Regions from separate parts of the Luteibacter sp. 22Crub2.1 genome, predicted to be linked through region 2. Evidence: riboswitches for the same ligand, from Rfam matches in the RefSeq annotation. Region 2 holds a riboswitch; the other holds the start of a gene.
The links. Region 2 has a riboswitch for cobalamin ahead of B5X73_RS04395 (ribonucleoside-diphosphate reductase subunit alpha). Riboswitches for the same ligand answer to the same signal wherever they lie in the genome.
Positions count from the first base shown of each region.

Region 1: it holds a riboswitch for cobalamin, as region 2 does, so the genes downstream of both, metE (5-methyltetrahydropteroyltriglutamate--homocysteine S-methyltransferase) here and B5X73_RS04395 (ribonucleoside-diphosphate reductase subunit alpha) in region 2, are expected to answer to the same signal.

Region 1 is NZ_FUYT01000002.1:181,824-196,520, reverse strand. It holds gene B5X73_RS02720 (FdhF/YdeP family oxidoreductase) at 1-638, shown strand, start outside; gene fdhD (formate dehydrogenase accessory sulfurtransferase FdhD) at 673-1,437, shown strand; gene B5X73_RS02710 (hypothetical protein) at 1,466-1,804, opposite strand; gene B5X73_RS02705 (molybdenum cofactor guanylyltransferase) at 1,801-2,334, opposite strand; gene B5X73_RS02700 (molybdopterin molybdotransferase MoeA) at 2,331-3,527, opposite strand; gene fusA (elongation factor G) at 3,682-5,757, opposite strand; gene B5X73_RS02690 (membrane-bound PQQ-dependent dehydrogenase, glucose/quinate/shikimate family) at 6,300-8,687, opposite strand; gene B5X73_RS02685 (aldo/keto reductase) at 8,825-9,805, shown strand; gene B5X73_RS02680 (glycosyltransferase) at 9,940-11,223, opposite strand; cobalamin riboswitch at 11,314-11,531, shown strand; gene metE (5-methyltetrahydropteroyltriglutamate--homocysteine S-methyltransferase) at 11,726-14,017, shown strand; gene metK (methionine adenosyltransferase) at 14,293-14,697, shown strand, end outside.
Region 2 is NZ_FUYT01000003.1:274,505-289,201, reverse strand. It holds gene B5X73_RS04440 (MarC family protein) at 1-11, shown strand, start outside; gene B5X73_RS04435 (DUF4142 domain-containing protein) at 97-594, opposite strand; gene B5X73_RS04430 (DUF1328 domain-containing protein) at 693-866, opposite strand; gene B5X73_RS04425 (hypothetical protein) at 1,125-1,718, opposite strand; gene queF (NADPH-dependent 7-cyano-7-deazaguanine reductase QueF) at 1,848-2,675, opposite strand; gene B5X73_RS04415 (aldo/keto reductase) at 2,763-3,755, opposite strand; gene B5X73_RS04410 (MerR family transcriptional regulator) at 3,752-4,231, opposite strand; gene B5X73_RS04405 (acyl-CoA thioesterase) at 4,279-4,674, opposite strand; gene B5X73_RS04400 (ribonucleotide-diphosphate reductase subunit beta) at 4,729-5,757, opposite strand; gene B5X73_RS04395 (ribonucleoside-diphosphate reductase subunit alpha) at 5,910-8,426, opposite strand; cobalamin riboswitch at 8,583-8,794, opposite strand; gene B5X73_RS04390 (hybrid sensor histidine kinase/response regulator) at 8,989-11,826, shown strand; gene B5X73_RS04385 (SDR family oxidoreductase) at 11,869-12,774, opposite strand; gene B5X73_RS04380 (DUF2501 domain-containing protein) at 12,856-13,365, opposite strand; gene B5X73_RS04375 (alpha-L-rhamnosidase) at 13,488-14,697, shown strand, end outside.

The DNA of each region.
Region 1 (14,697 bases), on a different contig from region 2:
CCGATACGAAGGTCGACTGGGACCGCCTCGTCGGCGATTACAACCTCATCCGCGATGACATCGAGAAGGTCTTTCCGATCTTCTACGACTTCAACAAGCGCGTGAACGTGCCGGGCGGCTTTCGTCTTCGCGTCGCCGCCAGCGAGCGCGCCTGGGATACACCGGACAAGCGTGCGCAGTTCCTGATCGCGCGCGGTCTGGACGAAGACGAGCCGCTGGGCGACGACGACCTGATGCTCACGACGATCCGCTCGCACGACCAGTACAACACGACGATCTACGGCCTCAACGACCGCTACCGCGGCGTGACCGGCCGACGCGACGTCATCTTCATGCACGAGAAAGATCTCGCCGCGCGCGGGCTCAGGCAGGGCGATCGCATCGATGTCTTCGCCACAGGGGTCAACGTGGCCGATGGTAAGGAGCGCGCCGTACGCGGCTTCACGGCCGTGGCCTTCGACATCGCCGAGGGTTCGGTGGCGATGTATTACCCCGAAGGAAATGCACTGATCGCGCTCGAGAGTCACGATCGCCGCTCGGGCACACCGGCGTACAAGTCGGTACCGGTGCGTATCGTGGCTTCCACCCTGCCGGCGGATCCGCGCGACAAACGCAAGGCATCGCATGCGGTCGCCTGATCGCCCGCCGCCTGCGGGATGCGCGACGCGGCCCGTGCTCCGTTACGAGCGCGGCCAGGCGACGGAAGATGACGACCGGCTTGCCGAAGAAGTGCCGGTCGCCATGCATTTCGACGGGCAGCCGTTCGCGGTGATGATGGCGACGCCGTGCGATCTGGAGGATTTCGCGCGGGGGTTCGCGTTGACGGAAGGCCGGGTCGCTTCGATCGACGACATCGTCTCCGTCGAGGTGAGTGAGGTGCTCGAGGGGATCACGGTGGATGTGCGGACGGTGGGAGCCACCCGTGCCGGCGATACGCGCCGCGGTGAACTCCCCGGGCGCAGCGGCTGCGGCATCTGCGGCAGCCGCGAACTCGAGGACGTGGTCCGCCACCCGGGCCCCGTCGGTTCAGGCCCCACGGTCACCCCCGCCGCCATCGAACACGCTCTCGAACTACTCCGCGCCTCGCAACCCATCAACGCCTTCACCGGCTCCGTTCACGCCGCTGCCTGGGCCCTCCCCGACGGCACGCTGATCCACGTTCGCGAGGACGTCGGACGGCACAATGCGCTCGACAAACTCATCGGCGTCCTGCTGACGTCTCGCGTGGATACGAACAAGGGTTTCGTCGCGATCACCAGCCGGGCCAGCTACGAAATGGTGACCAAGGCGGCGGTCGCGGGCATCACCGTGGTGGTCGCCATCTCCGCGCCCACCGCGCTGGCGGTCCACCTCGCCGCGGATTGCGGCGTCACCCTGGTGGGCTTCGCACGACCGGGACGTTTCAACGTCTACACACACCCCCAGCGCATCGTGTAATCAGCACCGACGCGTGACGCGCGATGGATCAGCCCCGTCGTCGACGCAGGCTGTCTTTCACGTCCACATCGAAACGCACCGTCGTCGCGACCGTATCGTATCCAGGGATGTCGAAGACCAGACCGTCCTTGCTGGGCAGACGCGACTGCAAGTCTTCAAGCGCCAGCCGCGGTACTTCCATCCGCCACTCGTGTGCATTGCCCGACAGCCCACACACCACGGCGTCGGTCGCGTCGACGGCGTAGCGCATGGTGAATACCGTGCCGAAAGCCGTCGAACCGAGCAACGCGACGTCCTGCAACAGTTCGCTCAGTTCGTCCTCGTCGATGCGCACGCGGATCGTGTCGTTCTCCAGTTGCACTCTCATGCGTTCGCCTCACGCCATTCGTCGGGGGTGTTGCAGTTGACCAGCAGGCGCGTGTCCAGGGTGTCGATCGCGAGTCGGGCCGCACCCAGGCGAGACTGCAGGGCCGATACGGAGCAGGTCCTGCCAAGCTGCGTCATGAGTTCGGCCAGCGCCGTGCGAGAGGCGCCGTCGAGCGTCATGCGCATGGGCAACGGGTAGCCGTGCCACACTGTCGTGCGCTCGGAGCGCGCAGCAATCAGCGGTTCCAGCAAGGCATTACTCAGCCGGGGCATATCTACCGGAACGACCAGCAGCTCGCCATCCGGCAGATATTCCACCGCGCTGGCGATGCCGCCGACGGGCCCGCTGCGCGGCCACCGGTCAGGTATGCCGCCGGGCCGGTCGCCGCTCACCGCCACGATCGTCGCACCGACGGCGCGCAGCGCCGTGGCCGTCCGTTGCAATAACGTGCGCCCTTCGATGATCAGCGACGCCTTGTCGGCCCCCATGCGCGAGGACAAGCCACCCGCCAGGATGAGCCCGACGATCACGGCGCATCCGCCGGGTCGAGCGGCCAGGCGTCAGTCGTATCGCCGAATGCGTCGGCGGCGCTCAACCACACATCCGCCTGAGTAAATGGCACGATGCGATAGGCCGCTTGCGCCTGCATCAGGCGAATCGCTTCGAGCCCATCGACATCGCTGACGCGTTGGCCAAGGGCAAAATGATGCATGCCCTCGCGCATACCGACGCTCTCGCTCATGCGAACCCGCTGCGACCGCTCGGCGCCGAGGCCCGCCATGGCACGAAGTACCGGAGCGACGAAGAAACGATAGCCGACGGCCACCGCGATCGGATTGCCGGGCAAGCTGACGACCATCGTCCCGCGATCGAAACGCGCGGCAAGCAACGGCTTACCCGGGCGCATGGCCACTTTGTGAAAAAGCGTCGTCGCGCCCAGCGAAGCCAGCGCCGAGGGAACGAAGTCGAAGCGTCCCGCGGACACCGCTCCCGTCGTGACGATGAGATCCGCCCCTGCCTGGAGAGCATCGCGCACCGCCTCGTGGAATGCGTCGCCGATATCCGGGACGCGACGACGGAACAGGAGCTCGGCGCCCCAGCGAACGAGGCTTGCCGCGAGAAACGGACCGTTGGAATCGTGGATGCCACCGGGCGGCAAGGGCCCGACGGGATGCAGTTCGCTGCCAGTGGTGATGATGGCCACACGCGGCCGACGGGCGACGTCGATCGTTTCGATACCCAGTGCCGCCAGCAACATGATGGCCGCCGCATCGATGCGCCGCCCGATACCCAACGCGAGGCTACCTGCCTCGATGTCGCTACCGGCCGCACGCACGTTCTGCCCGCGGCGTTCGTCGATGGTGAAGCGAACGATACCTCCGCTGCGCTCACACCGCTCGACAGGGACGACGGTGTCGAACCCGGCCGGCATCCGTGCGCCGGTGGCGATTTCGCAGCACTCGGCATCCGGATAACCTTCGGCGCCGTCGCCTGCCGCGTGCATCGCCGCGATCGCATAAGTCGCACCCGCGGCGATCGTCTCACGCGGTGCGCGTAGTGCGTACCCGTCCATGGCGGCGTTATCGAAGCCTGGGAGGGACATCGGGCTGACGATGTCGGCGGCGAGAATGCGTCCTGCCGCCGTGTCGACCGTGACGCGCTCGCTCTCCAGCTGGCGGGATTCGGCGAGAAGGAGGTCGAGTGCGTCGGGGTAGGAAATCATGGGAGAAGGGTAACCCTTCGTGGGACGGAGAGCATCGGTGACAGGGTTGGCTCCCACCAGAAGGCGGCGATCTGGGGGAGCGTGCCTCGGTCGATCCCAAATCCGTTGGGAGCCAGCCTGCTGGCGATGCTCCGCCAGCAGGCCCGCCCACCATTCATGCCGAACGGCGCGACGCCTCCTGCACCGTCGCCGGTCGATACGCCTCGAAAGCCACCGTCGCCGACGCGCGCCCCTGGCTCAGCGAACGCAACGCGGTGCTGTAGCCGTCGAGCTGCGCCAGCGGCACATCGGCTTCGATCTCGGTTCGCTCCTGCGTATCGGCGAGGTGGACGATCTGCCCACCGCGACGCTGCAGGTCGCCCAGTACGTCACCGACCGCCGCGCCCGGCGTCGACACCGACACGCGCATCACCGGTTCCAGCAACACCGTACCGGTCGCTTCCAGCGCCGACTTCACCGCGATCTGGGCCGCTCGATGGAACGCGGCTTCGTTCGAGTCCACCGCATGGGCCTGACCGTCGAGCACGATCACTTCCGCACCGACCACCGGGTAACCACGCGGACCTTCGAGCAGGGCCGAATGCGCGCCCTTCTCCACCGCCGACTGGAACTGCTTCGGGATGACGCCGCCGGTCGTCTTGTCGACAAACCGGTTGGCATCCTCGCCGGTCGGCGCCAGAGACAGCACCACGCGTGCGTACTGCCCGCTGCCGCCCGTCTGCTTGGCCAGTTTGCCCTCGACCGGGCCCGAGGCCTTCGCGGGGGTTTCCTCGTACGCCACGCGCGGTGAACCGGTGCGCACCTGCACACCCCACTCGCGACGCAGCCGCTCGACCATCACTTCGAGGTGCAGCTCGCCCATACCCCAGACCAGCGTCTCGCCGGTTTCAGGATCGGTGCTCACGCGGAAGGAAGGATCCTCCTGCGCGAGGCGTGCCAGGCCATTCCCGAGCTTGAGCAGATCGGCCGAGCGTTCGGGAGACAGTCGCCAGGACAATACCGCCGGCTGCGCCTGGATCGTTTCCAGCCGCACATGGCGATGCGAGTCCGACAAGGTTTCGCCTGTCGCGACGTCTTTCCAGCCGGCAATCGCGACGATGTCTCCCGCCTCGGCGGCGTCCACCGCCTCGGTATCTTCCGCACGCACGACCGCCAGGCGGCCGACCCGCTGCACGCGATCGGTGCCGCTGCGCCACACGGCATCGCCGACGTGCAGGCGACCCGAATACACGCGCACGAAGGCCAGCGGACCATGTGCCTGGTTGACCACCTTGAAGACGAGCGCAGCCAGCGGTGCGTTCGCGTCGGGGGCCAGCGAGACGTCACCGTTATCGGTGTGCGCGACGACGGACGGTCGATCCAGGGGCGACGGCAGGTACGCGACGAACGCATCGAGCAACGGCTCGATACCGACATTGCGGAACGCGGACCCCGGCAATACCGGCGAGCCGAGGCCCGCCAGCGTGCCACGACGCAGCGCCGCCGTGAGGACGTCGGCATCGATCGGCTCTTCCGCCAGCCAGAGTTCGGCAAGCGTTTCGTCACGGTCCGCCACGGCGGCCACGAGTTCGGCGCGTGCGTCGGCATGGGCGGCACGTTCCGTCCCGTCCCAGCCGTGCACGCTCGGCGTGCCGTCGTCATCGAAACGCCATGTGCGTTCGCCGACGAGATCGACGAGACCGGTCATGTGCTCGCCCTCGATCACCGGACGCGCGACGACCCACGGATTGGCACCGAGTTTGTCGCGCATCTGTGCGACCACCGCATCGAAATCCGCGCCCGGGCGGTCCATCTTGTTGACGAAGGCCATCAACGGTACGCCGTGCCGGCGCGCCTGGCGCCATACGGTTTCCGATTGCGGCTGCACGCCGGCGACGCCCGAGAACACGGTCACCGCACCGTCGAGCACGCGCAGCGAACGTTCGACCTCGATCGCGAAGTCGATGTGCCCGGGCGTATCGATGAGGGTCAGCCGATGCGGCTGGTCACCTTGCGGAGTCCAGTTCGCGCGCACGGCCGCGGCGCCGATCGTGATGCCACGCTCGCGCTCGAGCTCCATATGGTCGGTGGTGGTCGCGCCGTCGTGCACCTCACCGGTGCGATGGATCGTGCCGGTCTTGTAGAGAAGCCGCTCGGTGAGCGTGGTCTTGCCCGCGTCGACGTGCGCGATGATGCCGAGGTTGCGCCAGCGGCCGACGGGAATGGTGGTTTCGCGAGTGGTGGTACTCATGGCTAACGATGTCCTGATGGGATCGCCAGGGGCTCGAAGAAGCGGTTCCGAGCGAGGCACTCCCCGATCCGACGACCGCCGCCCCTGGCAGAGCAGGACGGGTCAGGATCGGGGGTCGCGGCTGTTCTTCATGACACGGAGACTCCGGTAAAGGCCTGGAAACGGCGGGTTTGGTCGAATGCGAAACAAAAAAAAGCACCCTTGCGGGTGCTTTCGAATCTTCGAGGCCGGGCGCCGTCTTACGACAGCGTTCCACCTTGCACGGAGCGCGCGCACCCGCGACGCGCCCCAGGGGCGATCGGTAGGTCGAGCATCAAATCGTGCTTGCAGCGGAACATGGTGTGGCTCTCGTGGTGAGGGGCGGATCTTACGCCTCGTCGGCGTTCTGCGCACTAGGTAGGGGTGATTGGTGAGGTTTCAAGGCCTTGCTGCGCGGGAATCGCCTTGCGCGGGAATCGCCGGCAGGGCCGGCTCCTACCTGTCTGCGGCGACCCGGTCGGATCCCGCAGAGAGGCCGGAGCCGGCCCTGCCGGCGACGCTCTTCAGGGCAGCGCGTAAGCCACCACGTAATCACCCGACTTGGTCCCCAGCCCGCTGTGCCCGCCGGCGGCGATCACCACGTACTGCTTTCCGCCGACCGAGTACGACATCGGATTCGCCTGCCCACCCGCCGGCAGACGTGCCTGCCAGAGGACCTTGCCCGTCCGCTCGTCCATCGCACGGATGTAGTTATCCGCCGTGGCGCCGATGAACACCAGGCCGCCCTTGGTGGTCATGTTGCCACCGATGTTGAAGATGCCGGTGGGCAGCGGCGCGTTCGTATGCGTGCCGAACGGACCGGTGTCGCGCGTCGTGCCGAGCGGATGCTCCCAGACCAGCTTGTGCGTGACCAGATCGATCGCGGCCAGTGTGCCCCACGGCGGCGGATTGCACGGCACGCCGAGCGGGTTCAGCCACGGATGCACCTTGCCGACATAAGGCGTGCCGTACTGCGGAGCCAGACCGCCGCCGACCTTTGGCTCGTCACCGGTGCCGTCCCACGGTTTCACGTAGCCCTTCTGTTCCGCCGGCTGGCGCGGCGCAAGGCTGACGATGAAGGGGATGTAGTTCGCGTTGGCGATGATCAGCTTGTTATACGGATCGATCGAGGCACCGTGCCAGTCGATCACACCATCGAAAGCCGGATAGACGATCGTGTCCTTCAGCTGCGGCGGCGTGAACTGGCCCTCGTACGCCGCCTTGCGGAACTCGATGCGGCACATCAGCTGATCGACCGGCGTCGCGCCCCACAGCGATTGCTCCGTGAGATCCTTCGGTGTCAGCGACGGCATACCCACCGAGTACGGCTGGGTGGGCGATGCGAAGTCGCCCGGCACCGTATCGGTCGGCACCTTCTTCTCGGCAACTTCGGTCACCGGCTTGCCGGTGCGGCGATCGAGTACGAAGAACTCGCCGCGTTTGGTCGTCTGTACCAGGGCGGGAATCGTGCCGCCATCGGGACCGGGCAAGTCGACCAGCGAAGGACCCGTCGGTACGTCCATGTCCCACAGGTCGTGATGCGTGTTCTGGTAGGTCCACTTCGGCTCGCCGGTTTCGATATCCAGCGCGACCGTCGAACTCGACACCTTCTCGTCGAACGGACGACGATGGCCGCCGAAGTAATCCGGCGTGGCGTTACCCATCGGCAGGTAGACCATGCCCAGATCCGGATCGGCGGTGTACACGCCCCACGCGTTAGGCGTGCCGCGTGTCAGCTGATCGTTCGGACCCGGCGTCCAGTTCTGCGGATCGTGCCCGACGTCCCACGCCCAGACCAGCTTGCCGGAGAGCGGATCGAACGCGCGCACGGCACCCGACGGCTCGCCTTCCGCCTGATTGTCGTATACCCAGCCACCGAGGATCACGCGATCCTTCAGCACCATGGGCGGCGACGTCACGAAGTGGAAGCCGGCCGGCACATGGCCGAGATACTGCGTCAGCGAAACGAAGCCGTGCTCGCCGAAATCCTCGCAGGGCTTGCCGGTGTCGGCGTTGAGCGCGAGCACGCGGGCATCGAGTACCGGCGCGATGATGCGACGCGGACAATCGGTCTGCGTGCCCTGCGGCGCTTCGTAATACGCCACGCCGCGGCAGGCCAGATAGACGTCCGCATCGGTATTGGCTTTGGGATCGAAGCTCCACTTCTTCGCACCCGTGGCGGCGTCGAAGGCGACCACCCAGCTATGGCCCGTACACACGTAAAGCGTGTCGCCGATCTTGATCGGGGTGTTTTCGAAGTTGAACTCGTGACCCGCGTCGGTACCGCCCTGATCCTCACCCGGACGCATGGTGTCGCCCGTCCGCGCCGTCCAGGCGACCTTGAGGTCCCTGACGTTGGTCGCGTTGATCTGGTCAAGCGGCGAGAAGCGATCGCCCCTGGGTGTGCGGCCGTAGAACTGCCAGTCGCTGTCCGGCACCGAGGCGTCGTGGCCATCCGCCATGTTTCGGATGACCGCTTCGCCCTGCGTGCCGACGGGCTGCATGAAACCCGCCACGCCGAGACCGACGCTGACGATAACGGCTACGATCACCGCGAAGGCGCCACCGCCCGAGGGAGTGAGCTTGCGACGTACCCAGGGCATGACGAGATAAATACCGAGCACCACCGGAACCAGCAGTCGCGGTTCCAGCTGCCAGCCCACGAGCCCGACCTCGGTGAACGCCCAGATGGCCGTCCCGAGCAGCACCACGGCATAGAGCCAGAGTGCGCTGGCCGAACCGCGCGCGAGCAGGATGCCGGTCGCTACGACCGCGGCGCCAGCGATGAGGTAGTAGAACGAGCCTCCGAGAGCCGCGAGCCACGCTCCGCCTCCCACGAGAAAGAGACCTAGAAGCGCTATGACCACGCCCGTGATACGGGGCGGCCTGCGTGAATAAAGAGTGGACGGCATTTCATGACTCCGGTGGGTGACGCGGCAGGGGCGCGTCGCGTCGAAGCCGCGGTTCGCGCAAATCATAGCCATGGCAGGTATATGCAGCGTCTACATCCGGCCGGTCACAATGGAGCATCCCCCGATGGAGTCTTCGCATGCGCTACATCAAGCTCGGCCGTACCGGCCTGGATATCTCGCCGCTGGTGCTCGGTTGCATGACTTACGGCGTTCCCGACCGCGGAAACCACGCCTGGACGCTGGACGAAGAGCAGAGCCGCCCCTTCATTCGCAAGGCGCTGGACCTTGGCATCAACTTCTTCGACACGGCCAACGCCTACTCCGATGGCACGTCCGAGGAGATCGTCGGACGCGCCCTGAAAGATTTTGCGAAACGCGACGAGGTGGTGATCGCCACCAAGACCTTCTTCCACTGGCGCAAGGGTCCGAACGGCGGCGGCCTGTCGCGCAAGGCGATCTTCCATTCGGTGGACGACTCACTGGCCCGCCTCGGCACCGACTACATCGACCTGTTGCAGATCCATCGCTACGACCAGACCACGCCCATCGAAGAAACGCTCGAGGCGCTGCATGACGTGGTGAAGGCCGGCAAGGTCCGCTACCTCGGCGCCTCGTCGATGTATGCGTGGCAGTTCGCGCAGATGGTTTACACCTCGCGGATGCACGGCTGGACCGAGTTCGTCAGCATGCAGGATCACTACAACCTGCTGCAGCGTGAGGAAGAGCGCGAGATGATTCCGTTCTGCATCGACGAGCACATCGCGGTGTTGCCTTGGAGCCCGCTGGCACGCGGACGGCTGACGCGCGACTGGGACGAAGGCAGCGACCGGCAGAAGAGCGATGTCTTCGGCGGAACGCTTTACAACGCCACGGAAGATTCGGATCGCGCCATCGTCGCGGCGGTGAAGAAGGTGGCCGATGCGCGTGGCGTGCCTCGTGCGCAGGTGGCATTGTCGTGGGTGGCGCATCGTGACGGCGTCACCGCGCCGATCGTCGGGGCGTCGAAGCCGCAGCATCTCGATGATGCGGTGGCGGCGATCGATCTGGAGCTGACCGAGGAAGAGACGGCAGCTTTGGAGGAGGCTTATACGCCGCGGGCGATCGCAGGGTTCGAGTAAGCGTTGCTTGCGGCAGTTCGGCTATGTTGTTGTCATACGGCGGTCTCGCCGCGCTGCGCGCGGATCGCCAGCGGGGCTGGCTCCTACCAGAGCAACGCATCGCGCTTCTGGTAGGAGCCGGCCCTGCCGGCGATTCAACCCCGCCGCGCCATCGCCTGTTCGATCACGTCCGCGGCCAGCGACGCACCTCGCTCGGCCCGGATGACGCCCGCGGCGCGCTGGGCACGCAAGGCCACGCCTTCGTCAGTCAGGAGGACGCGCAGCTTCGCCGCCGCCCGGTCGGCGCGGTAACGCGATGCCGGCAACACATCGCCCACACCCAGCCGAAGCACACGCGCCGCGTTGTCAGGCTGATCGAAGCCATGTGGCACCACGAGCGCCGGACACCCCGCGCGCAAACTCTCCTGCGTCGTGCCGACACCCCCGTGATGTACCACCGCGGAAGCGCGCGGGAACAACGCGCCGTGTGACGCATATTCCACAGCCATCACCCCGGCTGGCAACGTGTCGGGCAAGCGCGCGCGCATCTCGGGCGAGCCGGTGAGCAAGACGGCACGACATCCGAGCGCCCCTGCCGCCGCCATGCTCTCGCGAAGGAAGGCCTCGCCCGCGTGCACCGCCGCCGATCCCAGCGTAAACACGATCGGCGCGTCACCCGCGTCGAGAAACGCCGACAGCTCCGGGGGAAGGGTTTCGTTGAAGGGCGAGTAACGGCAATAGCCAGTGACCACGCTGTGCGCCGGGGCATCCAGCGGCGCATGCCCCAACAGCGGCGAATACATCGCCAGCACACCATCGCGCGCGTGCTGTCCGCGATGAAACGGATCGCCCCACACCGACACCGGCGCCAGACCCAGCGACTGCCGGAAGCTGCGCACGGCACGTGTCCACGGTGCGGTCACCCGCTCACCGATCCGGCGCACCCAGGCGCCACGACGCGGCGACGCACGTAAGAAACGGTCGAGTCGCGCCATGCCCGTCGCCGGCGGATCGAAAGCGGAAAGGAACACCGCGGGCGACAGGACGGCGGACAACCACGCCACGCGTGTCGTCTCGCCCAGAATCTGGCCGGCGAAGGCGAGCGTCGAGGTGACGATCGCATCGGCCTCCAGACATACTGGCGCCAGCGCGCGGTAGCTCGCCGCGACATCCTCCGCAGCCAGGTCACGTACGACGAAGCGCGGACCGCGCAGCGGATGGAACGCCCGGGCAGCGAAGGCGGCCTTGTCCTCGGGCTCCGCGATCCCGCTGGCAAGGACGAACCTCAGCCCGGCCTCCGCCACCGCCTCGCGATGAATCGCATGGGCACCGATGGTGACCCGATGGCCCCGCGCCGCCAGCTCCCGCCCCACGGACAGGAACGGAAACAGGTCACCCTGCGATCCCACCGTCGCCATCACGATGTGCCTTGCCGCCATGCCTTACTCCCGATGACCTGGCGCATCGTCGCGGGCGACATGTCGACGCGATGCATGCCTGGCTCGTTGACCTGCCCCGTCCGTAGGGCTAACCTCTGGGCCGCCAGCGGTCTTTATCTCTCTATTCGAATAGAAGGATAAAAGCTAAGAGGGAAGCCGGTGAGAATCCGGCGCTGCCCCGCAGCGGTATGTGGAGACGAGCGCGTCATCAGCACTGGATCGATGGCGATCCGGGAAGCGACACGCAAGGCGGCACCCAGGTGCCACATCCACGAGCCCGAAGACCTGCCGCCGGCCTGGGCGCGCGTGCCGTCATGGGTGCGTGTGCCCTGCCCGACCTGGGCCGTCGCGTTCGCGCGAGGGTCCGGTTCGCCCGCGGGGGCGAAGGTCGACGGCAAGCCGCATGACGCCTTCACGCTGCCGCACCTTCCGTGTGGCAGTGCACGTGCGTCCGCGACGAACCGCCCTTCCCTCCTCTTTGCCACGAAGAGGAATCATCCACATGCCACACGTTACCTACCCCGGTTTTCCCCGCATCGGCCGACGCCGCGAACTGAAGCGCGCGCTCGAAAGTCACTGGAGGGGCGAAACCAGCGCCGACGACCTGCTCACCGTCGCCCGTCAGCTCCGCGAACGCCACTGGCGCCTCGCGCGCGACGCGGGAGCCGACAGCGTTCCCGTCAACGACTTCTCGCTTTACGACCATGTGCTCGATGCCGCCGTCGCGGTCGACGCCATTCCCCCGCGCTACCGTGCACTCCATCAGCGCGATCCGCTGGCCGGCTATTTCGCCATGGCACGCGGCCGTCAGGACGGCGAAGTCGACCTGCACGCGCTGGAGATGACCAAGTGGTTCGACACCAACTACCACTACATCGTCCCCGAGCTGCAGGCGGGCCAGTCGTTTGCCACGCGTGCCGACAAGGTCGTCGCGGAATATCGTGAAGCCGTCACCCTCGGCCATGCGGCGCGCCCCGTACTCCTCGGTCCGTTGACCTTCCTCCGTTTGGCCAAGACCGTCGACGGCAGCGATCCTCTGGCGCTGCTCGACGCGTTGCTGCCGGCGTGGAGCGGTTTGCTCGATGCGCTCGCGGACGCGGGTGCCGACTGGATCCAGGTCGACGAACCGGCCCTCGTGCTCGATCTCGAGCCGGACTGGCAGGCGGCCTATCGCGGCGCTTATGCCGCCATCGGTGAACGGTCGCGCGGCCGCATCCTGCTCGCGACCTATTTCGGCGAGCTCGGCGGCAACCTCGAACTGGCGGCGTCGTTGCCCGTCGCCGGCCTGCATGTCGATCTCGCGCGCGCGCCCGGGCAACTGGATGCCGTGCTCGACGCGCTTCCCGCCGGTCGTGTGCTGTCCGCCGGCGTGCTCGACGGCCGCAACATCTGGCTGAGCGACCCGTCCGCCATCGCGCCGCGCATCGCCAGCGCACGCGAGCGCCTCGGCGACGGGCGTCTCTGGCTGTCGACGTCGTGCTCGCTGCTGCACGTGCCGATCGATGCGTCGGAAGAAAAGCACCTGCCGGGTTCGATCGGTGACTGGCTGTCGTTCGCGCGGCAGAAGATCGTCGAACTGCGACGCTATGCCGACGCCGTCGTCGGCGACGACACGGCGCAGCTCGCGCTCTCGCGTCAGCAAGCGACAGTGGAGGCGCGACTGCTTTCTCCCGACGTGCTGCGCGCCGACGTGCGGGCGCGCGTACGTGGACTGACGCCCCAGTTCGGACAGCGCCGCTCGGCCTACGCGTTTCGCGCAAATGTGCAGAAGCAGCGCTTTGGCCTGCCCGACCTGCCGACCACCACCATCGGCTCGTTTCCGCAGACCACGGAACTACGCCTTGCGCGTGCCGCGCATCGCTCGGGCAAGCTCGACGACGAGGCTTATACGGCCGTGCTTCGCGAGGAGGTGCGGCGCGCCGTGGCGTTTCAGGAAGAAGCGGGGCTCGATGTCCTCGTGCACGGCGAGCCCGAGCGCAACGACATGGTCGAGTACTTCGGCGAACAGCTGCAAGGCTACGCGTTCACGTCTCTGGGCTGGGTGCAGAGTTACGGCTCGCGCTGCGTCAAGCCGCCGATCGTCTTCGGTGACGTGGCGCGTCCCGCCGCGATGACCGTCGCCTGGTCCGCATACGCCCAGTCCCTGACCGCCAGGCCGATGAAGGGCATGCTTACCGGTCCGGTGACGATGCTGCAGTGGTCGTTCGTACGTGACGATCTCCCGCGTGCCGAGGTGTGCCGACAGATCGCCCTGGCTTTGCGTGACGAGGTCCACGATCTCGAGAAAGCCGGCATCGGCATCGTGCAGATCGACGAGCCGGCGCTGCGCGAAGGCCTTCCCCTCCGCCGGGGTGACTGGGCCACCTATCTGGACTGGGCGGTCGACGCGTTCCGGATTACCGCGGGTGGCGTCAGCGACTCGACTCAGATCCATACCCACATGTGCTACTCGGAGTTCAACGACATCATCGAGGCGGTCGCCGCGATGGACGCGGACGTGATCTCGATCGAGACCAGCCGCTCGCGGATGGAGCTGCTGGACGCCTTCACACGGTTCCGTTACCCGAACGGCATCGGACCCGGCGTCTACGACATTCACTCCCCGCGCGTGCCCGGCAAGGAGGAAATGGCCGATCTGCTGTCCCGGGCGCTCCAGGTGCTTCGTCCGGACCAGCTCTGGGTCAATCCCGATTGCGGCCTGAAGACCCGCGGCTGGCCCGAGGTAGCTGAGGCCCTGACCGGGATGGTGGCCGTGGCCCGGGCGGCCCGCGAACGGCTGGCGGAGGTGGCCTGACGGAAAAAGGGGCACCGTGTCCCCGCGCTGTTGGCCTTTCGCGCGCGGGGCGCGCTCCCATACGGCGGCTGCCGTAGGAGCGCGCCCCGCGCGCGAAAGGCCAACAGAGCGGGCGGCAACCCCCTCCCAACCCCCCTCCTACCCCTTCCCCCGCTGAACATCCATGCAATCGTCACCCGCCGGGGGTACCCTTGCCGCTGCAAACCGGCGACGGGGCGTGTATCATGGCGCGCCCCATTTATCTCTTTATCCGTAAAGAAGGATATATACCCTCGATGAGCAATTTCCTCTTCACCTCCGAGTCGGTCTCCGAAGGCCATCCGGACAAAATCGCCGACCAGATCTCCGACGCCGTTCTGGACGCCATCCTGGCCCAGGACCCGCGTGCGCGCGTGGCCTGCGAGACGCTGGTGAAGACCGGTGTCGCCATCGTCGCGGGTGAGATCACCACCAGCGCCTGGATCGATCTGGAAGCGCTGACCCGTAAGGTCATCCTCGACATCGGCTACGACTCCTCGGAAGTCGGGTTCGACGGCGAGACCTGCGGCGTTCTCAACCTGATCGGCAAGCAGTCGCCTGACATCAACCAGGGCGTGGACCGCAAGAAGCCGGAAGAACAGGGCGCTGGCGACCAGGGCCTGATGTTCGGCTATGCGACCAACGAAACCACCGAGTACATG
Region 2 (14,697 bases):
ACGCCACTTAGGGCTCAACTGCTTAGGTGCTGACAACCGGCGCGTGTGAGTTTCTGAAGCGGCATCCGGCCTGATCGACGGCGCCTCGCGGCGACGTCAGAACGGCGGCAGGCTCTGTGCCAGCTTCTCGTGTTCCTTCAGCATGGGCAACTGGCCGCGCGCGTAATCGCGGATGTCCACGTCTTCGCCTTTTTCCGCTTCGAGTTCGTAGAGGCCTGTGGCCAGCTTGTGGTCCCGAACCATCGCATCGGAGTAAGCGCGGTCAAACTTCGCACCGTCCAGGCCCTTCATCCGGTCGATGTCCTGTTGCTGCGCCGGCTCCGGTGCGACCGCGATCTGCACGCCCTTGCTACCCGCAAGCTTGCCCAGCGACTCGTTTGCCTTCGTGTGGTCGGCGACCATGCGTTCAGCGTATTTTTTCACGTCGCTGGATGACGCCTGATCGGCGGCGAGTTTGCCCAGTGCGATCTCGGTCAGGCTGGCACTGCTGGCGCGCCGGATAAAGTCGGTATCGGTGGCAGTCGTCTTCGCCTGCTGGGCGATGGCGGTGCCGCTCATGGACAACGCAAGCAGCGTCACGAGGATGCGATTCATGGCCTGGGCCCTCAGTGTGGGAAATCCGTACCGCAGACAGAACAACGCCCCGGTCTGGGGCCGGGGCGCTCTTCTTTCTTACCTGGGTGTGTCGAGGCTTATATCCTCGGCCCGCGACGCAGACCGCCGAACAGCAGCGACAGAATGAACAGGATCAGGAAGACCACGAACAGGATCTTCGCAATGCTGGCTGCGCCGGCGGCGATGCCGGTGAAACCGAAGATCGCTGCGATCAGCGCAATGACGAAGAAGATAACGGCCCACTGAAGCATGATGTTTCTCCTAGGGATGCGGGTTGGTTGATGGCGCCCCGCCGGGCGTCCATCGCCGCGTCGAGTCGGATGCCATTCGACCATCGCCGGTCTGAAAGGAGCGTCTTCACGCGGTGAGGCGTGTTCTCACCGCTCGCTGACACGGTCTACACGCATCCGCGCGGGCGCGCGACCCTGTTGCCTCATCGGCAATGCACGCCGGCCCCAAAAAAAAGGGCAGCTTTCGCTGCCCTTTTCCATCACATCGGGGTCGATGAATTACTTCTTCTTGACCTCGAAGGCTTCGTTGCCCACGGCCTGGCCGTTGAGCGACACGGTGACCTTGTACTTGCCTTCCGGCCACTCGTTCGGATTCTGGATCTTGAACGTGGTGACGGCCGGGCCGTCGGTGCTGATCGACTGGCTGATGTCGCTGACCGTGGTGGTCGTTTCGCCGTCCTGGAAGGTCCACTTCGCGTTCAGCGTAGCGCCGGCAGTGGTGCCTTCGGTGGCGACCGAAGCGTAGATGGTCTTGTCGCCCGGGGCGAAGGCGTTCTTCGCCTTGGCGACCTTCTTGTCGGCGCCGACGGCGCTGCCGAGGGTGACCGAACCGACCTTCAGCGACTCGCTGGCGGCGGCCGGCGCAGCCGGGGCGGCGGCCGGAGCAGCCGGAGCGGCAGCGGCGGTGGGCGAGGTGGCAGGCGCGGCCGGCGCCGTGGTCGCCGCCGCAGGGGCGGCAGCCGGAGCCGGGGCGGTCGCGGCAGCGGCCGGCGCGGTGTTCTGCTGCTCTTCCTTCTTGCCGCAGGCGGTGAGGACCAGCAGGCCGGCGACGGTGGCCGTGCAGAGGGCGTACGAGCGGAAGGAAAGCTTCATGTCTGGATTCCGGAATGACGAGTCAGGTTCGAACGGGGCGGTATCGGGGCCGATCCCCTTGGCCGCCGCAGAGTACAGGCTACACAACTAAAGGCAAGACCAATGAAGAACGCATGAATGTGTCATTCATTATTGGCGGGCGCCGCGCGGGTTGGCCGGCACGGCGGCCGGGTCCGTGCTGCGGAACGGATTGATGTCCAGGCCGCCACGACGGGTGTATCGGGCGTACACGGACAACTCGCGGGGCGCGCAGCGGGCCGTGACATCCATGAAGATGCGCTCGACGCACTGCTCGTGGAATTCCGTGTGGTTACGGAAGGAGACGAGGTAGCGAAGCAGGCCCGCGCGGTCGATCGGCTTGCCGGTATAGGCGATCTGCACGCTGCCCCAGTCCGGCTGGCCGGTGACCGGGCAGTTGGAGCGGAGCAGGTGCGACACCAGTACTTCGCGGGCGTCCCCGTCGTTCGCGACGAGAAAATCCGCCCTGGGCGGGCCGTAGCTGTCGAAGTCCAGCTCCTGCGTGTCCAGCAGCAGGCCTTCCGGTTCCGAGATCGGAGTGCCGTCCAGCTCGCCGGGCGCGTGCAGGACGATGCCGACCGGACCACCCGCGGCGGCTGAAAGATCGCGGACCAGTGTCTGGCGCAGTGTCGCGGCATCGGCCACGCGTTCCTGGGCAAAGCTGTTCAGATACAGCTTGAACGACTTCGATTCAACGATGTTGGGCGTCGTCGCCGGAAAGCGGAATTCAGCCACCGCCACGTGCGGCTTGCCGCGTTTATCCAGCCACGAAAGCTCGTAGCCGTTCCACACGTCCACGCCGTGGAAGGGCAACGCGGCTTCCGCCACGCCGATCTCATCGCGCTTGCCCTGGCGGGGAATGGGAAACAGCAGGCCGGCGTCATAGCGATCCGCGTAGACGGTGGACTTGCCCAGGGGCGAATGTTCGGGGGACGACATGGCGGCAACGGCGGCGGTAAAGGCCGCCATTATAAGGGACGACCGCCCCGGGACCGGATCCCGGTATCGGGGCGGCTGTCCGGGCGTTCAGGCGTTGACGAAGCCCATCATGCTGCTCTGATAACGGTCGCCAAGCGCCGCATCCGGCGGGAACACCGCGTCGATCTCGGCGATCTCGGTGGCCGTAAGGCTGACGTCATCGGCGCCGGCGTTTTCCTTCAGGTACTTCACACGCTTGGTGCCCGGGATCGGCACGATGTCCTCGCCCTTGGCCAGCACCCACGCCAGTGCCAGCTGACCTGGCGTGCAGCCCTTGTCGGCGGCGAAGCGGCGGACCTTTTGGACGATCTCGAGGTTCTTCGTGAAGTTCTCGCCCTCGAAACGCGGATTGTTGCGGCGATAGTCGTCCTCGGCGAAGTCGTCCGGCGAGGTGATCGCACCAGTGAGGAAGCCTCGGCCCAGTGGGCTATACGCGACCAGCCCGATGTCGTGCTCGCGGCAGGCGGCCAGCGTGCCGGTGGTTTCCGGATCGCGCGTCCACAGGGAGTACTCGCTCTGCAGGGCGGTGATCCGGTGTACGCCCGCCGCCTTGCGGATCGACTCCGCCGAGGCTTCGGAAAGGCCCAGGTAACGCACCTTGCCTTCCTCGACCAGCCGCGCCATCGCGCCGACGGTTTCCTCGATGGGCACGCTGGCGTCCACGCGGTGCTGGTAATACAGGTCGATGTGATCGGTCTTCAGGCGGCGCAGGCTGCCTTCGACCGACTCGCGCACATATTCCGGGCGGCCGCTGATGCCGCGCTTCGATGGATCGTTGGGGTCACGCACGATGCCGAACTTGGTCGCGAGGAACACCTTGTCGCGACGACCGCTGAGGACGCGCCCGATGAGCTCCTCGTTGGTGTGCGGACCGTAGGCGTCGGAGGTGTCCCAGAAGGTGATGCCCAGATCCAGCGCGGTTTCCAGTGTCGCGATGGACTCTTTCTCGTCGCCGGGGCCGTAGAACTCGCTCATGCCCATGCAGCCGAGGCCCTGAGCCGATACGTCCGGGCCGTTCTTACCGAGTTTGCGTGTCTTCATGCCTGTTTCCTGCGCGGGGAGGTGGGGGTCTTTTCGCGGGGCCGCGCCGTGGGCGGCGGGGGCGCCGTCACGGCAGGAGGCGCCGGTTCAGGGAATGACACACCTTCCTCGCCATACGCCGAGCGGTACATGGCGATCTTCTTGTCCAGCCGCGCGATCGTCTCGGTCAGGGTGACCAGTTCGTCGCGCAGAAAGGCGGCGTGGCGTGCCAGCAGGTCGCCGCGCAGGCGGATGCTGTCGGGCGTCTCACCCTGGCGGCGCAGCTCGGAATACTCCTGCAGCGTACGCATCGACATGCCGGTGGCGCGCATGTGGACGACGAAACGCAGCAGGGCGAGCTCGTGCTCGCCGTATACCCGCTGGCCGCTGCGGCGCGGCACCGGGTCGATCAGGCCGATCTGCTCGTAATAACGCAGGGTATGGACGGTCAGGCCGGTCGCCAGGGCGGCCTCGGCGATGGTCAGGTAGGTGGTCATGCCGAAAGCCTACGCCTTCGAGTGCGCTCTAGGTCAAGCGCCTCTTTTCATGCGGCCGCGGGCAGCGGCTGCACGGGTGTCGGCTTGTACTCGCTGTCCAGCGCGATCATCGTGAACGTGCCCCGCGTGCACAGCTCGCGCGCGCCGGTGATCAGATCCTCGGTGTACATCGCCACGTCGATCTTCATCGACGTACGGCCCACCGAAATCACCGTGGCGATCAGCTCGACCATCTGGCCTTTACGGACGGGCACGTGGAAGTCGACCTGCTCCGAACGGGCGGTGACGACGATCTGGCGGGAGTAACGCGAGGCCGCCAGAAAGGCGGCCTTATCCATCCACGCCAGCGCCTGGCCGCCGAACAGCGTGCCGAGGTGGTTGGTGTGGTCGGGGAAGACGATTTCGAGGACGCGAGCCTCGGTGGGGCGGTCGATCGCGGTCATGGGGGACGATTCCTGTTGCAGTGCAGCATGCATCATACAGGGTCCCCCGTTTCCTCAGAACGACTGGTCGAACGCGACCTCGCCCTGCACGCCGACCTGGTACGACGACACGCGCCGCTCGAAGAAGTTGGTCAGTTCCTGCACGTCCTGCAGGTCCATGAAGTCGAACGGATTCTTCGAGCCATACTTCTTGGGCATGTCCAGCTGGACCAGACGCTGGTCGGCGCAGTATTCGAGGTACTGGCGCATGTCGTTGACCGACAGGCCGGCCACGCCGCCCGAGAGCACGTCGGCGGCGAACTGGGTCTCGCAGGCGATGGCGTCCTCGAGCATCGCTTCGACTTCCTGACGCATCTGGTCGTCGAAGAGGTCCGGCTCCTGCTCGCGCACGGTGCGCACGACCTCGAAGGCGAACGCCATGTGGCCGGACTCGTCGCGGAACACCCAGTTGGTGCCCGAGGCCAGGCCGTGCAGCAGACCACGCGAGCGCAGGTAGTACACGTAGGCGAAGGCGGCGAAGAAGAACAGACCTTCGATGCACGCGGCGAAGCAGATCAGGTTGAGCAGGAACTGGCGACGGTGCTCGCGCGTCTCGAGGCGGTTGAGGTTCTGGATCGAGTCGATCCACTTGAAGCAGAACTCACCCTTCTGGCGGATCGACGGAATGCTCTCGATCGCGGCGAAGGCCTTGTTGCGCTCGGCCGGTTCCGGAATGTAAGTGTCCAGCAGCGTGAGGTAGAACTGCACGTGCAGCGCTTCTTCGTACAGCTGACGCGAGAGGTACATGCGTGCTTCGGGCGAGTTCACGTGCTGGTACAGATTGAGTACCAGGTTGTTCGACACGATGGTGTCGCCGGTGGCGAAGAACGCGACCAGGCGGTGGATCAGGTGCCGGTCGGCGTCCGACATCTTCGACTTCAGGTCGGTGGTGTCGAGCGAGAAATCCACTTCTTCCACGGTCCAGGTGTTGCGAATCGCCGCGCGATACATCTCGTAGAACTGCGGGTACTTCATCGGCCGCAGGGTCAGCTCGAAGCCGGGATCGAGAATGTGGGTATCGCGGGTGACGGGAGAAGCGGACATCGGGCTACCTCAAATTAAATACGTGTAGGAGCGCGCCCTGCGCGCGAAAAACCAACGAAGCGGCGATGCTGGAACGTTTGGCGCAGGCAGCGGCTTCGCGCGCGGGGCGCGCTCCTACAGGGGTGCTGCGCCCCTGTAGGGGCGCGTTGCTTTTATTGGCAGGCTTCGCAGTACTCGGGGTTCTCGAGCGAGCAGAACACCGCGGCTTCGGCCTGCTCCTGCGCATCGGCGACCGGAGCGGCCGGCGTGGGCAGCGAGGCCGACGACGAGCTCACCGTGGTCTTGGCGATGCGGGTGGCGGGACGCGAACGCAGGTAGTACGTCGTCTTGATGCCCGACTTCCACGCGTACATGTACATCGAGGACAGCTGACCGATGTTCGGGTTTTCCATGAACAGGTTCAGCGACTGGCTCTGGTCGATGTACGCACCGCGCGCGGCGGCGAGATCGATCAGTGCCTTCTGCGGCAGTTCCCACGTCGTGCGGTAGACCTCTCGCAGCGCGGCCGGAATCGCGGCGATGCCCTGCACCGAACCTTCGGCGAGCTTGATCTGATCGCGCACGTCTGCGGTCCACAGGCCAAGCGTCTTCAGTTCGTCGACCAGATAACGGTTGACGACGAGGAAGTCGCCCGAGAGCGTCTCGCGCTTGAACAGGTTGGACACCTGCGGCTCGATGCACTCGTAGCAGCCGGCGATCGAAGCGATCGTGGCGGTCGGAGCGATGGCGATGACCAGCGAATTGCGCAGGCCCTTGGCCTTGATCTTCTCGCGCAGCTCGGCCCAGCGGCCCTCTACGCCGGTCGGCGTGGCCGCCGGCCAGTAGTCGAACTGAAGCTCGCCGTTGGCGGCGCGGGTTTCGTCGAAGCCCGGGTGGGCACCGTCGCGCTCGGCGATCTCGTTGGACATCGACAGCGCGTGGAAATAGATCTCTTCCTGGATGCGCGTGGACAGCTTGCGCGCTTCTTCGGAGTCGAACGGCAGGCGCAGCTTGAAGAACACGTCCTGCAGGCCCATCACGCCCAGACCCACCGGACGCCACTTCATGTTGGCCGTCTTCGCCGTGGCGATCGGGTAGAAGTTGAGGTCGATGACGCGGTTGAGCTGACGCACGGCGGTGCGCACCGTGGTACCGAGTTTCTCGTAGTCGAACTGACCGTCCACCACGTGGCGGGCCAGGTTGACCGAGCCGAGGTTGCATACGGCGGTCTCGCCCTCGGAGGTGACTTCGAGGATCTCGGTGCACAGGTTGGACAGGTGAATGACGTTTTCCGGACGCGCGGTCTGGTTGCTCGTGGCGTTCGAGCGGTCCTTGAAGGTCATCCAGCCGTTGCCGGTCTGTGCCAGCGAACGCAGCATGCGGGCGTACAGCTCGCGTGCCTTGATCGACTTGGCGGCCAGGCCCTCGGCCTCGGCCTTCTCGTAGGCGGCCTCGAACGTCGCGCCCCAGGTGTCGACGAAGTGCGGCACGATCTTCGGATCGAACAGCGACCAGTCGCCGTCGGTTTCCACGCGGCGCATGAAGAGGTCGGGCACCCAGTTGGCGAGGTTGAGGTTGTGCGTGCGGCGTGCGTCGTCACCGGTGTTCTCACGCAGCTCGAGGAATTCCTCGATGTCGGCGTGCCAGGATTCGAGGTACACGCAGGCGGCGCCCTTGCGCTTGCCACCCTGGTTCACCGCGGCGACCGAGGCGTCCAGCGTCTTCAGCCAGGGCACGAGGCCGTTGGAGTGACCGTTGGTACCCTTGATCAGCGAGCCGCGCGAACGGATGCGCGAGTAAGCCAGGCCGATACCGCCGGCGAACTTGGACAGCTGGGCCACGTCGCCGTACTTGGCGTAGATCGACTCCAGGGCATCCTGCGGCGAGTCCAGCAGGAAGCACGACGACAGCTGCTCGTGCGCCGTACCGGCGTTGAACAGGGTCGGCGAGCTGGCCAGGTATTCCAGCGACGACAGCATGCGATACAGCTCGAGCGTCTCGGCCACGTCGTTGCCGCCGAGCGCGCAGGCGATGCGCATGAAGAAGTACTGCGGCGTTTCGATGACGAAGCGCTTCGTCGGGTGACGCAGCAGGTAGCGGTCATAAACCGTGCGCAGGCCGAAGTACTCGAAGCGGCGCGAACCGGTCGTGTCGATGGCGTCGTTGAGCTTGCGCGCATTGACCTGGACGAAGTCACGCAGGCGCTCGTTGAGGATGCCCAGGTCGAAACCGGTGGAGATCGACTGCGAGAACGACTGGATGTCCTGACCGGATACTTCCTTGTCGACGAAGGCGGCGAGCAGGCGTGCGGCCAGCTGGCCGTACTCCGGTTCCTCGGCGGTGAGCGCCGCGGCGGTACGGATCGACAGCTGGTCGAGTTCCTGCGTGGTGGCGCCATCGTAGAGGCCGCCGATCGTCTTCAGGGCGACGCGCATGGGGTCGACCGCGAACAGGCCGTCGGCGCTGCGGGTCACCGCGCGCACGATCTTGTTCACGTCGACGACTTCCTGGCCGCCGTTGCGCTTGGTGACGCGCATCTGGCCAGGGTTGTGCGGGGGCGTCAGCGCGAAGGCCGGCGGCGGGTCGTTGCGGTAGCCGGCGGCAGGCGCCTTGTCCGTGGTGTTATTGGCGGAGACGGCGGCATCGGCCGTCTCGGTGCGCTCGCGCGCGGAAGAATCCATCGTGGTCATTGTCTTGGCTCGCCCCAGGTTCTATCACCCGTTCCCGGTCGGCTGGCTCGTGAGGGATGGGGCTGATGCGGGAAACGGCCGGGGACGGAGCGCGCCGCGAAGGGGCTCCGGTCCGCGACGTGCTTCCCCGCGGAAGCCGTCACCACTATCGAGGCCGCCCGGGCACCGATTGCTGGCAGGTCTTCGGACTCATGGACAAGGGCCTTTCGGTCCGCCTACCCGTCGCTTCCCAGCCCCTGAAGGACCAGTGCATTGAACGGGATCGTTTCCATTTACCGCTGCGGGGCAGTTCCGGATTCGCACCGGATTCCCTATTAAGTCCGACGGGCAGTCGCGCCTCTCCGGACACCAACGGGACACACCATATAGGCGGAGGTTGGCAGCGTCAACACAAGATGTAGGGTGTCGCCGCTATGTGCTTGATCCTTCGCAAGTGATTTTTTGCAACCCCTTTCCCGCGACGCGACGGAGGGGATCATGAGGGTTTTGTGAAGACCTTCTACACAAAGCTTATGACCACTAACCGATAACATCTGCGTTCTTTCATAGGATCGCTCGCTAGATGACCTCGACGTTCGCGCTGCAGGAACATGCCCTGGTCACCGATGCGTTCGATGCGCTGCCCTACGGCTTCACCGCCGTCACGGCGGATGGCGAGCTCCTGTATGCCAATGCCTGGATGACGGCACGTCTCCGCGACGCGGGTGCCTGCGGCTTTCTGACCTGGTGGAACGAGGAAAGCCGGTCTCGCCTCGAGACCGCCTTGTCGCTCGCTGACGCCGGGGGCATCCGTGAGCTGGCCCTGGGTTCCGTGGAGGGCGCCACCTGGCGCGTCTCGATCGAGCCGTGGCGCGCTTCGGCGCTGGGCCAGGCGTCCTTCGTCGTGAGCGTCCGGCCGCTGTCCGGGGAGACCGAGGCCGCGCGCACCATCGAAGAGCGCCGCATCGCGCTGATCGAGGTCAGCGACATACTCCGCGAAGTCGAAGATCCCGCCGAGATCGCCTACCGCGTGGCCGAGGTCCTCGGCCGCGCGCTTCGTGTCAGCCGTGCGGGCTATGGCTCGGTGGACACGATCGCGGAAACCATCACGATCGAGCGCGACTGGAACGCGCCGGGCATCGTCACGATCGCCGGTGTCCTCAACTTCCGTGAATACGGGTCCTACATCGACGATATCAAGGCCGGCCGTACCGCGGTCGTCTCCGATGCGTACAAGGACCCGCGCACGATCCATACGGCGGACGCGCTGGCGTCGATCAGCGCCACGTCGTTCATCAACATGCCGGTGACCGAGCGTGGCGGCACGGTGGCGCTGCTCTATCTGAATCACGAGAGCCCGCGGGAGTGGCCGGAAGAAGAGATCGACTTCGTCCGCGAGGTCGCCCATCGCACCCGGGTCGCGGTGGAGCGACGTCGCGCCGAGGCCGAGCTGCTCGAGTTCGCGCACAGCCTGGAGCGTCAGGTCGCCGAACGTACGCTGGAGCGGGACCGCATCTGGCGCCTGTCGAGCGACATCCTCGTCGTCGCGGACACCGACACCCGCCTGCTCTCGGTCAACCCGGCGTGGACCGCGATCCTCGGCTGGAGCGAGCGCGACACCATCGGTCGCTCCTATCTGGACTTCGTGCACCCGGACGACACCGGGCGCACCGGTGAGGAAACCGAGCAGCTGGCCGACGGTGTGGCTACGCTCCGTTTCGAGAACCGCTACCGCACCGCGGACGGTGGCTTCCGGCACCTGTCCTGGCGGGCGGTGCCCAGTGAGGGCATGATCTTCGCCGTGGCGCGTGACGTCACCAGCGAGCGCGCACGCGACGCTGAACTCGGCGCCGCCCAGGAACAGCTGCGCCAGGCGCAGAAGATGGATGCGATAGGCAACCTGACCGGTGGCGTCGCGCACGATTTCAATAATCTCCTGCAAGTCATCAGCGGCAATCTGCAGCTGCTTGGCGCGGATGTGTCGGGCAACGAACGGGCCGAGCGGCGCGTCGCCAATGCGATGGCCGGCGTCACGCGTGGCTCCAAGCTGGCCGCCCAGTTGCTCGCGTTCGGCCGGCGTCAGCCCCTCGCCCCCAAGGTCGTCAACATCGGTCGCTTCATCCGCGACATGGACGAGCTGTTGCGCCGCGCACTGGGTGAGGCCATCGAGGTCGAGACCGTCATTGCCGGCGGTTTGTGGAACACGCTGGTCGATCCGTCCAATGTCGAGAACGCGCTGCTGAATCTCGCGATCAATGCGCGCGATGCGATGGACGGGCAGGGCAAGCTCACCATCGAAGCCGGCAACGCATTGCTCGACGAGGCCTATGCCACGGCGCACGGCGACCTGCGTCCAGGCCAGTACGTCATGCTTGCCGTGACCGATACCGGTACCGGCATTCCGCACGACATCCTCGACAAGGTATTCGACCCGTTCTTCACGACCAAGCCGGAAGGGCGTGGAACCGGCCTGGGCCTTTCGATGGTCTACGGCTTCGTCAAACAGTCCGGCGGCCACGTCAAGATGTATAGCGAGGCCGGCGAGGGCACCACGGTCAAGATCTACCTGCCGCGTTCGATGCAGAGCGAAGACCGTGTGGTGGCCATCGAGGAAGAAGCGGTGCGCGGCGGTGACGAGACGATCCTCGTCGCCGAAGACGATGAAGCCGTGCGCGAGACCGTCGTGGGTATGCTGGGTGAACTGGGCTATCGGGTGCTTAAGGCGCGCGACGCGGAGAGCGCCCTGTCGATCATCGAAAGTGGCATCGCCATCGACCTGCTGTTTACCGACGTGGTCATGCCCGGTCCGCTGCGCAGTCCGCAGCTGGCGCGCAAAGCCGTCGAGCGTCAGCCGGGGATCGCCGTGTTGTTTACCTCGGGCTACACGGAGAACGCCATCGTCCACGGCGGCCGTCTCGACGAAGGCGTTGAACTGCTCAGCAAGCCGTACACGCGCGAGCAGTTGGCACGGCGTGTGCGTCAGTTGTTGAGCTCGCGCGTCCCGCGCACGATCGCCGAAACGGTATCGGCACCCGCTGCCGGTTCCTCAGCGTCTTCCGCCGCGCTGCGGCCTTTGCGTGTTCTCGTCCTCGAGGACGATGCGCTGATCCGCATGTCCATCGCGGAGATGCTGGAAAGCCGCGGGCACACGGCGTTCGAGGCGGGCGACGGCAACGAGGCGATCCGCCTGCACGGTGTCGAGGGCATCGACGTGCTGCTCGCCGATGTGGGCCTCCCCGGCATGAGCGGCGTCGAAGTGGCGGAGCGCCTGCGCGAAAACCAGCCGGAGCTACCGGTGATTTTCGCTACAGGCGATCACCTGGCGAATGGCGTTCAGCGCGATTCGCATACGGCGGTCATCATCAAGCCCTACGGCGTCGCCGATCTGATGGAAGCACTGGGACGGATTACCCGGGGCTGACGGCGGCCAGTGCACCGGCCGCCACGAGGACGACACCGGAAGTCAGGGCAGGGTATTGCCCCCCGTCACCCCGTACGTCTCACCGGTAATGAAGCTCGACTCCTGGCTGGCGAGCAACACGTACAGTGGCGCACATTCCACCGGCTGGCCCGGACGTCCCAGAGGTACGTTCTTGCCGAACTCCACCACCTTCTCCTGCGGCTGACCACCGCTCGGCTGCAGCGGTGTCCAGACCGGACCCGGCGCCACGGCATTCACGCGGATGCCCTTCTCGATCACCTGCTTCGACAATGCCTTGGTGAAGGCGACGATCGCCGCTTTCGTCGGCGCATAGTCCAGCAGGATGTCCGACGGCTCATAAGCCTGAATCGAGGCCGTGTTGACAATCGTCGCGCCCGGCGGCATGTGTTCCAGCGCAGCCTTGCTCAGCCAGAACAGCGCGAAGACGTTGGTGCGGAACGTCGCTTCGAACGACGCGGTGTCCAGTTCGTCGATCGACTTACTGAACTGCTGACGGCCTGCCACGTTGGCGAGGATGTCGAGGCCACCGAGTTCCTTCACGGTGCGCTTGACCAGATCCTTGCAGAACGCCTCGTCGCTCAGGTCACCCGGCACGGCGACGATGGTGTGACCTTCGCCGCTGAGCAGCGCGACGACCTCGTCGGCATCCTTCTGTTCGGACGGAAGATAGTTGATCACCACACTGGCACCTTCCCGCGCGAACGCGATCGCCGCCGCGCGGCCGATGCCGGAATCACCGCCGGTCACCAGTGCCTTCCGGCCTTTCAGGCGACCGTTGCCGCGATAGCTGGTTTCGCCATGATCGGGTTTCGGTGACATCTCTTTCGCGAGACCCGGCGCGGGCTGCGGCTGTTTGGAGAAGTCGGGTTGCGGATACTGCGTACGTGGGTCGCGCATCGCATACGGGTCGTTCATGACATCGGTCATGGGGAAGTCCTCTTGGGTGGGGAGGACTTCAGGTGTACGGGGCGGCGCGTCCATACGCCGTCCACGCACTGTCAGTGTTCGTTACATGCCGGCCATCTTCCTGCCTTGCTTCAGTACGGCGTCGCACACCTTGCGGGTGAGCTGCGCCTTCAGGTCTCCGTTGCCCGATGACGCGCCGCTGGCGCCACCCAGATTCAGCGACTTGCCGTCGCCCGAGGTCAGGATGCCCCGTGCGCCATCCAGGTACCCTTTGTCCTGGGTGGGCGCGGTGTCGGTTTTCTTGTTCGAGCCGCCGGTGAACTTGCCGAGCATCGAGCGGGTCGACGAGCTGCCGGCGTCGTTGTCCGCGGCCTGGTGGTCGCCGCTCAGGCTGCCGAGCAGCTTGTCCTTGACCCCGCTGGCGCCGCTGTCGCCGCCGAGGTAGTTGTTGGTCATGCAGTACTGGAGAATGCCGGCGGCGTTGCTCGCGCTGCCCGAGGTGAGCGACCCGGAACCTCCCATCATGCCCTTAAGGCTGTCGAGCTGGGCGGCGGCGGCGCTGCCCGAGGCAAGTGTGGCGGCGAGGACGATGCCGGCAATGGCGGTCTTCATGACGTGGCTCCGGTGGCGAAGGTGGGAAAGGGATAAACCTTTGCACGTTAGATGGATGTGTGCGGCCTCCTCACTGTGCCTTCGCGATATGCTCGGAAGTCATCGCGCCCGAGGCCACCCGCTTGCACGCACTCCGCCGGTTCGCTTTCGTTCTTCTACCCTTCGCTCCGCTGGCCCATGCGACCGTCACCGTCCATGCGCCACGCGTCGAGCGCAGCGACACTCCCACGTATGTCGACGTGGCCAAGCCACGTTTTTCGTGGATCGTCCGGAGCGATCGTAACGGCACGGTGCAGACGGGCTATCGCATCGTCGTCACGCGAGCCGGGAAAACCGTGTGGGACAGCGGCGACGTACGTTCGACCCGATCCTTCGACATCGATTACGCGGGACCCGCGCTGGCACCAGGCGAGCGTTACGACTGGCGTGCGGAGGTGCGTACGTCGGACGGCCAGGGTGTGGTGAGCTCGCACTTCGACACCGCGCTCGATGAGTCAGGCTGGCAGGGCGCGCGCTGGATCGGCAAGGCGGACGCCACGAGCCTGCCCGCGCCGCTGTTGCGCAAGACGTTTCGGGTAAACGGCAAGGTCGATCGCGCCACGCTCTACGTGGCGGCTGGCGGATACGCGGATATGTCGATCGACGGGCAGCCCGTGAGCGACGCGGTGCTGTCGCCCGGCTTCACCGACTACGACAAGCGCGTGGACGTCGTCGCCACCGACGTGCGGCTCGATGCCGGTGAGCATACGCTGGGTGCCGAGCTCGGCCGCGGCTTCTATGGGATGACCAACCCCAACGTCTGGCATTGGGAAAAGGCTCCGTGGCACGGGCAGCCGCGCCTGCGAGCACTGCTGCGCATCCGCTATGCCGACGGTCACCGGCAGGACATCGTCAGCGACGCGGCGTGGAAGCTCGCCGATGGCCCGACGCGGCTCGACGATCTCTACGGCGGCGAAAACTACGATGCGCGTCTCGCATCTCCGTCGACATGGGCCGCCGCAAGTGAGCTGCCCGCTCCGCGCGGAACGCTCGTCGCGCAGACCGAGCAGCCCATACGGGTCGTGGATACGTTGAACGCCGTCGAGGTGACGGAGCCGAAACCCGGTACGTATGTTTTCGCTTTTCCGCGCGTTATCGCCGGCTGGGCGACGTTCGACGTGTCGGGACCGTCGGGGGCGACGGTCACGGCGCACTACGGTGAGAAGCTGATGCCCGACGGCACGGTCGACGCGCGCGATGAGCATCATTATTTCAGACAGGGTTTTCAGACCGACCGGCTGACGCTGGCTGGCGGGCGTGAGCACTGGCATCCGCATTTCTCGTACAAGGGCT